Regions from separate parts of the Variovorax humicola genome, predicted to be linked through region 2. Evidence: riboswitches for the same ligand, from Rfam matches in the RefSeq annotation. Region 2 holds a riboswitch; the other holds the start of a gene.
The links. Region 2 has a riboswitch for S-adenosylhomocysteine ahead of metH (methionine synthase). Riboswitches for the same ligand answer to the same signal wherever they lie in the genome.
Positions count from the first base shown of each region.

Region 1: linked by a shared signal. The riboswitch ahead of ahcY (adenosylhomocysteinase) and the one ahead of metH (methionine synthase) in region 2 are both predicted to bind S-adenosylhomocysteine.

Region 1 covers NZ_JBBKZV010000010.1:184,599-189,938, forward strand. The annotation lists gene WKW80_RS18170 (arylsulfatase) at 1-936, shown strand, start outside; gene WKW80_RS18175 (LysR family transcriptional regulator) at 1,063-1,968, shown strand; S-adenosyl-L-homocysteine riboswitch at 2,190-2,259, shown strand; gene ahcY (adenosylhomocysteinase) at 2,326-3,765, shown strand; gene WKW80_RS18185 (TlyA family RNA methyltransferase) at 3,910-4,722, shown strand; gene metF (methylenetetrahydrofolate reductase [NAD(P)H]) at 4,726-5,340, shown strand, end outside.
Region 2 covers NZ_JBBKZV010000003.1:355,560-360,899, reverse strand. The annotation lists gene WKW80_RS08640 (ArnT family glycosyltransferase) at 1-637, opposite strand, end outside; gene metH (methionine synthase) at 826-3,540, opposite strand; S-adenosyl-L-homocysteine riboswitch at 3,606-3,691, opposite strand; gene WKW80_RS08630 (PACE efflux transporter) at 3,782-4,222, opposite strand; gene WKW80_RS08625 (LysR family transcriptional regulator) at 4,320-5,228, shown strand; gene WKW80_RS08620 (SH3 domain-containing protein) at 5,235-5,340, opposite strand, start outside.

The DNA of each region.
Region 1 (5,340 bases), on a different contig from region 2:
GTAGAGCAATACCCGATGGCAGGCGTGTCGATGCGCTACACCTTCGACGCGAAGCCGGATGACGCGACGCAGAAGAAGCGCCAGTACTACGCCATGCTCGGCACGCGCGGCATCTGGGAGGACGGCTGGCTCGCCGCAGCAACGCATGCGCCGCTCACAGGCAAGGGGCACTTCGACCAGGACCAGTGGGAGCTCTATCACGTGGCCGTCGATCGCTCCGAGTCGAAAAACGTCGCAAAGGAGAACCCCGAGAAGCTGCAGGCGCTGATCAAGGCATGGTTCGAGGAAGCGGACAAGAACATGGTCCTGCCGCTCGACGACCGGTCGGCGATCGAGCAACTCGGCGTCGAGCGCCCGTCCGACGAGCCCGCACGCGAACGGTACATCTACTACCCCGACACCGCACCAGTGCCCGAAGGCGTGGCCGGCAACGTGCGCGGCCGCTCGTACAAGATCCTTGCCAACGTCGATCTGACGGCTGAAGCATCCGGCGTCATCTTCGCGCATGGCTCCCGCTTCGGCGGCCATGCGCTGTTCATCAAGGACAAGAAGCTGCACTACGTCTACAACTTCCTCGGCATCAAGCCGGAGCAGGAGCTGGTTTCCAAGGTGCCGCTCCAGCCGGGCAAGCAAACGCTCGGCATGGAGTTCATCCGCGAGAAGACCGGCGAACACGGTGAGTCCATCGGACGCGCGAAGCTCTACATCAACGACACCCTGGTCGCCGAGGGCCCGATGAAGACGCAGGCCGGCAAGTTCACGCTCTCGGGCGACGGACTCTGCGTCGGCTTCGACAGCGGCGACGCAGTGAGCCAACAGTACAAGTCGCCTGGAAGGTTCAAGGGCGGAAAGATTGACCTGGTCGGCGTCACGGTCGAAAAGGCGCAATACCTCGACCTCGCAAAAGAGGCGCAACGGCTCATGCAGGTGCAGTGAGGAGGGGGAGTGCGGCGGGTCGGTGTGCCTGACACCGGCCCGCACGCGCGGGAAGTCCCTGCATGAACTCTCATGCGCCGGTGCCTGCATCGGTAGCATGCGCGAGATGCAAGCAAGAAAAGCACTATGGATATTCGACGTCTAACGCATTTGGTTGCGCTGGCCGATGAACTGCACTTCGCGCGGGCGGCCGAGCGGGTGCATCTGAGCCAGCCTGCATTCAGCCGAAGCATCCAGGCTGTCGAAGGCGAACTCGGCCTGCGTCTCTTCGAGCGCGACGTGGGCGAAGTGCGGCCCACTCCGGCGGGCGAGTTCGTGATCGAGCGGGCGCGACGGCTGCTGTTCCAGGTGCGTTGTACGCAGCGCGACTTCGAGCTCTACGGGCGCAGCGAGCTGGGCAAGACCGCCGTTGGCATGGGACCCATGCCCGCGGTGAGTCTCATGCCGCTCGTGATGACGGAATTGCGGCGGCGCTTCCCCCGGGTGTGCGTACGCGTTGAGGTGGGCAACTGGCAGCAGTTGCTGAAGCTCCTGATGGCCGAGGAGATCGAGTTCTTCGTCGCCCACGTGCTCGCCCTGCCGGATGCAGAGACGCTGGAGGTGCGTCCGCTACCTGGACTCCGGGCTCACCTATTCGTTCGTGCGGGACACCCGCTGGCGCAACTGGATTGCAACTGGAACGAGGCGTGGACTTTCGGAGTGGCAGTGCCGAAGGTGCCGCCGGAGATGAAGGTCCAACTGGCGCGACTGCTCGGCCTGCCCGCGGGCCAGGAGCCGGAGTTCGCACTGGAGTGCGATAACTTCGCCCTGCTGAGGGACGTGGCAATGTCCACCGACACCGTGCTTGGGGCGACCTACGCGGCCTTGCTCAACGATCTCGAGGCTGGTCGGCTGGTGCCGCTGCGAATGCCCGAGGCCAGCTCGCTCGTCACCAACCTGGGCATCGTGAGCCTGCGCCACCGAACCACCTCGCCCATGGCTGGCGAGGCAATGGCCTGCATTGCGAGAGTGGCGACCGAGGTCAGCATCTGATATGGGTTTGAGCCATCGGTTGGGCGTGCCGTCGGGCGCGATCACTGTCTGCTTGCCACCCTTGTAGTAGAACCACAGCTTCCGGCCACCCGGCGCCGACACCGGCGCGGCCGACAACTTCGCCACCGTCGCGTTGGTCATCGTGCTCTCGGGCATTCAGCCCCGGGGACGAACGCAAATTCACTGCTGGCAGGCGTTTTCGGTCCCGCGCTAAAATCCCTCGCTCCGAGGAGCGTTGCAGCGCCGTCAGGCGTGAGGCTCGGACCCTTATCGCAACCACGCTCACCCGCTGTTCTCGCGGTGAGTCCCATCCCCGAACGCAGTGGCATCTCTCAAACCAGCTTTGTTGGAGTTCACATGAGCGCTGTTCTCAAGCCCACCCCCGTTTCTTCGGCCGACCAGGCCATTGCCGATCTCTCGCTGGCCGCCTGGGGCCGCAAGGAAATCAGGATCGCCGAGACCGAGATGCCCGGCCTCATGGCCATCCGCGAGGAGTTCTCGAAGTCGCAGCCGCTCAAGGGCGCGCGCATCACCGGCTCGCTGCACATGACCATTCAGACGGCCGTGCTGATCGAGACGCTGCAAGCCCTGGGCGCGCAAGTGCGCTGGGCCTCGTGCAACATCTTCTCGACGCAGGACCACGCAGCCGCCGCCATCGCCGCCGCCGGCACGCCGGTATTCGCGATCAAGGGCGAATCGCTGAAGGACTACTGGGACTACACCCACAGCATCTTCGACTTCGGCGCCAAGGGCTCGAAAGGCGAAGGCCCGAACATGATCCTCGATGACGGCGGCGATGCCACGCTGCTGATGCACCTGGGCCAGCGCGCAGAGAAAGACCAGTCCGTGCTGGCCAACCCGACCAGCGAAGAAGAGCGAATCCTCTACGCCGCCATCAAGGCCAAGCTCGCCGTCGACAGCACCTGGTACACGCGCAAGTCGGCCGAGATCATCGGCGTGACCGAAGAGACCACCACCGGCGTGCACCGCCTGAACGAGATGTCCGCCAAGGGCACGCTGCTGTTCCGCGCGATCAACGTGAACGACTCAGTCACCAAGAGCAAGTTCGACAACCTCTATGGCTGCCGCGAATCGCTGGTCGATGGCATCAAGCGCGCCACCGACGTGATGATCGCCGGCAAGGTCGCGTGCGTGGCCGGCTACGGCGACGTGGGCAAGGGCTCGGCGCAGGCGCTGCGTGCACTGAGCGCGCAGGTGTGGGTCACCGAGATCGACCCCATCAACGCCCTGCAGGCCGCGATGGAAGGCTACAAGGTCGTGACCATGGAATACGCCGCCGACAAGGCCGACATCTTCGTGACCACCACCGGCAACAAGGACGTCATCACGCACGCCCACATGGCCGCCATGAAGGACCAGGCCATCGTCTGCAACATCGGCCACTTCGACAACGAGATCGACGTCGCCTCGATCGAGAAGTACGAGTGGGAAGAGATCAAGCCGCAGGTCGACCACATCACCTTCCCCGACGGCAAGAAGATCATCCTGCTGGCCAAGGGCCGGCTGGTGAACCTGGGCTGCGGCACGGGCCACCCGAGCTTCGTGATGTCGTCGTCGTTCGCCAACCAGACCATCGCGCAGATCGAGCTGTTCACCAAGCCCGATGCCTACCAGGCCGGCAAGGTCTACGTGCTGCCGAAGCACCTCGACGAGAAGGTCGCGCGCCTGCACCTGAAGAAGGTCGGCGCCATGCTGACCGAACTCACCGACGTGCAGGCTGCCTACATCGGCGTGAACAAGGCGGGTCCGTACAAGGCGGACACCTACAGGTATTGATGGCACACCCCCAAGCTACGCCGCACTTCGTGCAGATTCGCCAACCCCCTTGCAAGGGGCAACGCCAGCGGCCCGGCAGGGCAGGTTCCGCGGTGTCCCGCGAATCGGTTCTCGAGTGCGGTACCGGCAGGGGGCGTTGCATCGATGCGCGCTGATCAATTGCTGGTCGAGCGCGGCCTCGCCGCATCGCGCTCCCAAGCGGTTCGCCTGATCGCCGGCGGCTTGCGCTGGCGCGATGCCGGTACCGCCGATGCATGGCGCACCGTGGCGAAGAACCGGGACGACCTGCCCGAGACGGCGGAGCTCGAACTGCTCGATGCAGCCGAATCGCGCTACGTGTCGCGCGGCGGGCTCAAGCTCGAAGCCGCATTGCGCGTTGCGGGCGTCGACCCTGCAGGCAAGCAATGTCTTGACGTGGGCCAGTCGACCGGCGGCTTCACCGATTGCCTGCTGCAGCATGGCGCTGCGCATGTGACGGGCGTCGACGTCGGCCACGGGCAACTGCATGCGCGGTTGCGTGGCGATGCCCGCGTGACCGCGATCGAGAAGGTCAATGCGCGCGCGTTGACGGCGATCGACCTCGCGGTCGACGGCGACGGCGACGACGGCAGCGTTCAGTCCGATCCGTCCGAGCCACGCTTCGACATCATCGTCGGCGACTTGTCGTTCATTTCACAGACTCTTGTGCTTCCAGCCGTCCTTCAGTTCCTCGCGCCGTCCGGCGACCTGCTCATGCTCGTCAAGCCGCAGTTCGAATTGCAGCCCGGGCAGGTCGGCAAAGGCGGTATCGTTCGCGACCCGGCCTTGTACGCAGTGGTCGAGCAGCGTTTGCGGGAGGCTTGCGCCGCGCTGGATCTGCGCGTGAAGAACTGGTTCGACAGCCCGATCGAAGGCGGCGATGGAAACCACGAATTTTTCTTGCATGCCGTTCGCGCAGAACGGCAAACCCTGGAGTAGGCCGTGCGTCTGCCACTGAGTTTCGAATTCTTTCCAACCAAGACGCCCGAAGGCGCGGTCAAGCTGCGCGCAGTGCGCCAGCAGTTGTATGCCATGCGGCCCGAGTTCTGCTCGGTCACTTACGGTGCCGGCGGCTCGACCCATGAAGGCACCTTCAACGCCGTGCGCGAGATTCTTGCCGAGGGCGTCGACGCGGCCAGCCACTTCTCGTGCATCGGTGCCACGAAGGCCACGGTGCGCGAGCAGTTGGCCGAGCTGAAGGCCATGGGCGTCAAGCGCCTGGTCGCGCTGCGCGGCGACTTGCCCAGTGGCTACGGCGCCGGCGGGGAGTTCCAGTACGCGAGCGACCTGATTGCCTTTATCCGCAGCGAGACCGACAGCCATTTCCAGATCGAAGTGGCCTGCTATCCGGAGGTGCATCCCCAGGCACGTTCGCCCGAAGCCGACCTGAAGGCCTTCGCCACCAAGGTGCGCGCAGGTGCCGACTCGGCCATCACGCAATATTTCTTCAGCCCCGAGGCGTACTTCCGCTTCGTCGACGAAGTGCGTGCGCTCGGCATCGACACGCCCATCGTGCCGGGCGTCATGCCAATCATCAGCTCGACGCAGCTCATGCGC
Region 2 (5,340 bases):
CCATGAACAGCCAGATCGCGGCACCCATGCAAGCCACCAGCCGGTTCACGTACATCAGGCCGAGCCGGTAGATCACCAGCACCGAGAGCCAACCCGCCAGCGCATGCACCAGGTGCGTGAACACGTCGTCGTAGACCTGCAGCACGGCCGCGAAGAGCAGGTCGTAGTTGTAGGGAAACCAGGGATAGCGCAGCCATTCGTAGACGCCCAGCCGCCCGCTTTCCGCGACCTGCCGCGCATAGGGCAGGTGATACATGATTTCGTCGAATGTCACCGGGGGCGCGAGCGGCGCTGACAGGGTGGGAAACGCCGCCAGCGCGAGTCCGGCCAGCGCATAGCGGTCGATCGTGGTGACCGTGGGCGATGCTGCGAAATCCCGCCGCCGCCAGCCGCGAAACTGCAGCGCCGCGGCGATCACGCCGAGCGCGACTAGCGCCAACACCGGCGCCGGCCGCAGCACGCCAGCCAGCCCCAGCCCCTGCATCGCGACCACGAAAATGCCGAGCCCGAGCGAAGTGGCCATCGCCCACTCGAGCCAGCGATCACGCTGCGCCGGCGGGGCCATGCGGGACAACGCTGCCTGCCCGACACCCCAACACGCCGCCACGATGACGGCAAACGCAGCGTAGTGCGTCAATGCGAATATCAACTTCTGGATAACAGCTCCCGGATCGGTGTGATGTGAGTTTCCACGACGCTTCTGCATGACCGATGACGAACGAAACCGGCGCTGTCGAATGCCAGGGATACCGTGGAACCGGCTTTGCCGGGCCACCGATTTCGCCCCCCGAGGGGGAGGCCGCGGGCGCTTCGGGGGTGTTTCATCTAAAGGTTCGGCGCCAGCAGGCGCTCGAGATCGGCCTCGCTGGCCCGGCGCCGCTGCGCATGGTCCACCAACTGGTCATGGCCGATCTTGCCGACGTTGAAATACGTGGCGTCCGGGTGCGCAAGATAGAAGCCGCTCACGCTGGCCGCCGGCAGCATCGCGAGGCTCTCGGTCACGCGCATGCCGATGTCGTTGCAATGCAGCAGGTCGAACATCGGGCCCTTGACGCTGTGGTCCGGGCAAGCCGGATAGCCGGGCGCGGGGCGGATGCCGCGGTACTTCTCGGCAATCATCTCGTCGTTGCTCAGGGTTTCATGGCTTGAATAGCCCCAGAGATCGGTGCGCACGCGATGGTGCATGGCTTCGGCAAAGGCCTCGGCCAGACGGTCGGCCAGGGCCTTGAGCATGATGGCGGAATAGTCGTCGAGGTCGTCGATGAAGTACTTCTCCTTCTTCTCGACGCCCAGGCCCGCGGTCACGGCGAACATGCCGACGTAGTCCGCGATGCCGCTGTCCTTCGGCGCGACGAAGTCGGCCAGGCAGCGGCTCGGGCGCATCACGCCGTCGATGATTTGCTTCTCGGTCTGCTGGCGCATGCCGTACCAGGTCAGCGCGACTTCGGTGCGCGACTCGTCGGTGTACAGGACGATGTCGTCGTCGTTCACCGTATTGGCCGGCCAGAAGCCGACCACGCCGCTGGCGCTGAGCCAGCGGCCTTCGATGAGGCGCTGCAGCATGCGCTTGGCATCCGCATAGACGCGCACGGCCTCGGTGCCCACGACCTCGTCCTTCAGGATCGCGGGGAACGGCCCGGCCAGGTCCCAGGTCTGGAAGAACGGGCCCCAGTCGATGTACTTGGCAAGCTCGGTCAGGTCGAAGTTCTTGAACACGCGGCGGCCGATGAACTTGGGCACTGTCGGCGTGAAAGCGGACCAGTCGACCGGCGTCTTGTTGGCGCGCGCCTTGGCCAGCGGCCACAGCGGCACCTGCTTCTTGTTGGCGTGCTGGTGGCGCACCTTGACGTAGTCGGCGTTGACCTCGTCGATGAACTTGCTGGCCTGGTCGGAAAGCAGCGACTGCGCCACGCTCACGCTGCGCGAGGCATCGGGCACGTACACCACCGGGCCTTCGTAGTGCGGCGCGATCTTCACGGCCGTGTGCACGCGGCTGGTGGTGGCGCCGCCGATCATCAGCGGGATCTTCTTGATGCGGAAGTGGTCGTCCTTCTGCATCTCGCCGGCCACGTACTGCATCTCCTCGAGGCTCGGCGTGATCAGGCCCGACAGGCCCACGATGTCCGCGCCCTCGACCTTGGCCTTCGCCAGGATCTCGTGGCAGGGGACCATCACGCCCATGTTCACCACCTCGAAGTTGTTGCACTGGAGCACGACGGTGACGATGTTCTTGCCGATGTCGTGCACGTCGCCCTTCACGGTGGCGATGACGATCTTGCCCTTGCTGCGCACGTCGCGCCCGGCCGCTTCGTCCTGGCGCTTTTCTTCCTCGATGTAGGGAATGAGGTGGGCCACGGCCTGCTTCATCACGCGGGCCGACTTCACGACCTGCGGCAGGAACATCTTGCCCTGGCCGAACAGGTCGCCCACGATGTTCATGCCGTCCATCAGCGGGCCTTCGATGACGTGCAGCGGGCGCCCGCCCTTCTTCAGGATGTCCTGGTACGCCTCCTCGGTGTCTTCGACGATGAAGTCGGTGATCCCGTGCACCAGCGCGTGGCTCAGGCGCTGGCCGACGGTCTGCGGCGCCTCCGGCGTACCGCGCCATTCGAGCTTCTTGCTCTCGTCCTTGGCGCCGCTCTTCGCGGTTTCGGCGACCTCGACGAGGCGCTCGCCGGCATCGGGCCTTCTGTTCAGGATCACGTCTTCCACGCGCTCGCGCAGCGTCGGCTCCAGGTCGTCGTAGACGCCGACCATGCCGGCGTTGACGATGCCCATGTCCATTCCGGCCTTGATCGCGTGGTACAGGAACACGGTGTGGATGGCTTCGCGCACCGGGTCGTTGCCGCGGAAGGAAAAGCTGACGTTCGACACGCCGCCCGACACCTTGGCGCCCGGCAGGTTCTGCTTGATCCAGCGCGTCGCCTCGATGAAGTCGACCGCGTAGTTGTTGTGCTCCTCGATACCCGTGGCCACCGCGAAGATGTTCGGGTCGAAGATGATGTCTTCCGGCGGAAAGCCGATCTCGTCGACGAGGATGCGGTAGGCCCGCTCGCAGATCTCGGTCTTGCGCTCGTAGGTGTCGGCCTGGCCCTTTTCGTCGAAGGCCATCACCACGGCAGCCGCGCCGTAGCGGCGCAGCAGCTTGGCATGGTGCTTGAACTGCTCCACGCCCTCCTTCATCGAGATCGAGTTGACGATGCCCTTGCCCTGGATGCAGCGCAGCCCCGCCTCGATGACTTCCCACTTGGAGCTGTCCACCATGATCGGCACGCGTGCGATGTCGGGCTCGCTCGCGATCAGGTTCAGGAAGCGCACCATCGCGGCCTTGCTGTCGAGCATGGCCTCGTCCATGTTCACGTCGATCACCTGCGCACCGTTCTCGACCTGCTGGCGCGCCACGGCCAGCGCTTCCTCGAACTGGCCGTTCAGGATCATCCGAGCGAAGGCCTTGGAGCCGGTGACGTTGGTGCGCTCGCCGATGTTGACGAACAGCGAGCCCTCGCCGATGGTGACCGGCTCGAGGCCGGAAAGCAGCATGGGAGAAACGGCGACGGAAGCGGTGGTTGTGGAGGACATGGGCACTCACCTGTGTGAATCGGGTCAGCAGGTGAGCGTCGTTGCGAATAAGACCTGGAAAATCCCAAGCCTGACATGCCCGCACGGGGATGTTGCAACGCTCCTTGGGAGCCGGCGATTTTAAGCCCTCGCCCCGGCTGCGTCACTCTGGGGGCCAGCGCCGCCCGCTCCACAGGCCGCGCCGTTGCGGCGCCCCGGCAGATCAGGCCGCCTGCACCTTCCGGCCCATTGCCGAGGTCGGCAGTCCGAACACGCGATCGAATCCCCAGTTGAACGCGAAGGTGTAGACCAGGAAGAACAGCATCAGGCCGATGTCCATGACGAGCGCCTGCCACATCGACACATCGAGCCACCAAGCCACCAGCGGCACCAGCAGCAGCACCAGCCCGCCTTCGAACCCGATGGCGTGCGCCACGCGCCGGCCAAGGCTGCGGCCGTGCGTCGCCTGGCGCGACTCCCACAGCTCGAAAACGAAGGTGAACGCCAGGTTCCACGCCAGCGCAATGGCCGACATCACGGCGGCCAGCGCGCCGGAATGCGCGAGCCCCTCGCCCGACATCAGCGACAGGCCCACGCTCGAACACGCGATCGCGAGGCCTTCGTAGAGGCCGAGGTAGATGACTTTGCGCTGGATGCCTTGCATGGAGCAATACCGGTGAATTGCGGGAATGACCTGACTTTATTGGAGTTTTGCTGATATAAAAAGTCATCTTCTTTCAGTTTTGTTGATAGATCAGCCCATGGCCTTCACCAGCGACTCCGTCGAACTCTTCCTCGCCGTCCTCGACCATGGCTCGTTCTCGGCGGCGGCTCGCTCGCTCGGGCGGGTGCCGTCGGCGGTCAGCATGGCCGTCGCGCAACTCGAGGCCGAACTCGACCTGCCGCTGTTCGACCGATCCGGCCGCGAGCCCCGGCCGACGGCGGCCGCCCGCTCGCTCGAACCGCAGGCGCGGCTGCTGGCCGCGCAACTCAAGGCGCTGCAGGTGCAGGCGCTAGGGCTGACGCAGGGACTGGAGAACCGCCTGACGCTGGCGATCGCGCCCGAACTGCTGTCGGCCCCCTGGAGCGCGCCACTCGCCGCACTGGCGAGCGAGCATCCGCTGCTAGAGGTCGAAGTGCTGGCCGCGCCGCAGGCCGATGCGCTGGAGATGCTGCACACCGGGCGCGCCCAGCTCGCGCTGGTCTTCGAGCGCCCCAGCATCGACGGGCGCGAGGGCTTTCAGGAGGTGGCAAGCGAGGTGCTGGTGGCAGTGATCGCGCCGAACCATCCCGGGTACGTCGCGGCCGGCAGCCGGATGGGCGAGCAGCACCTGATCAACACGCGGCAGGTGGTGGTCGCGGGCCGCGACCTGGCGTCGCGCGACCCGCGCTTCGTGTTCGCCCGCCACACCTGGCGCAGCGACAACGCGCTGGCCGCGCTAAGCCTGATCACTGCCGGCGTCGGCTGGGGCTGGCTGCCGCGCAGCTTCGTGCAGCCGCACGTGGCCACGGGCGCGCTGGTAGAGATTGAGTTCGACAACCTCTCGAACGGGCTCGACCTCTGGGTCGACGTGGTCTGGTCGCGCGAGCGGCCGCTCGGCCTGGGCGCGCAGCGCTTCATCCAGTTGATCCAGCGCGCCGGCAAGGATGCGCTGACGGGGGACGGCTGATCGCGATCAGAACTGGTTCGCCGGCACGCCCGGCGCAAACGGCTTCATCGGTATCGTCACTTGTCCCGGCGGGGATCCCGGCTGCGGCGGTTGGCCCGGTACGGGTGGCCGG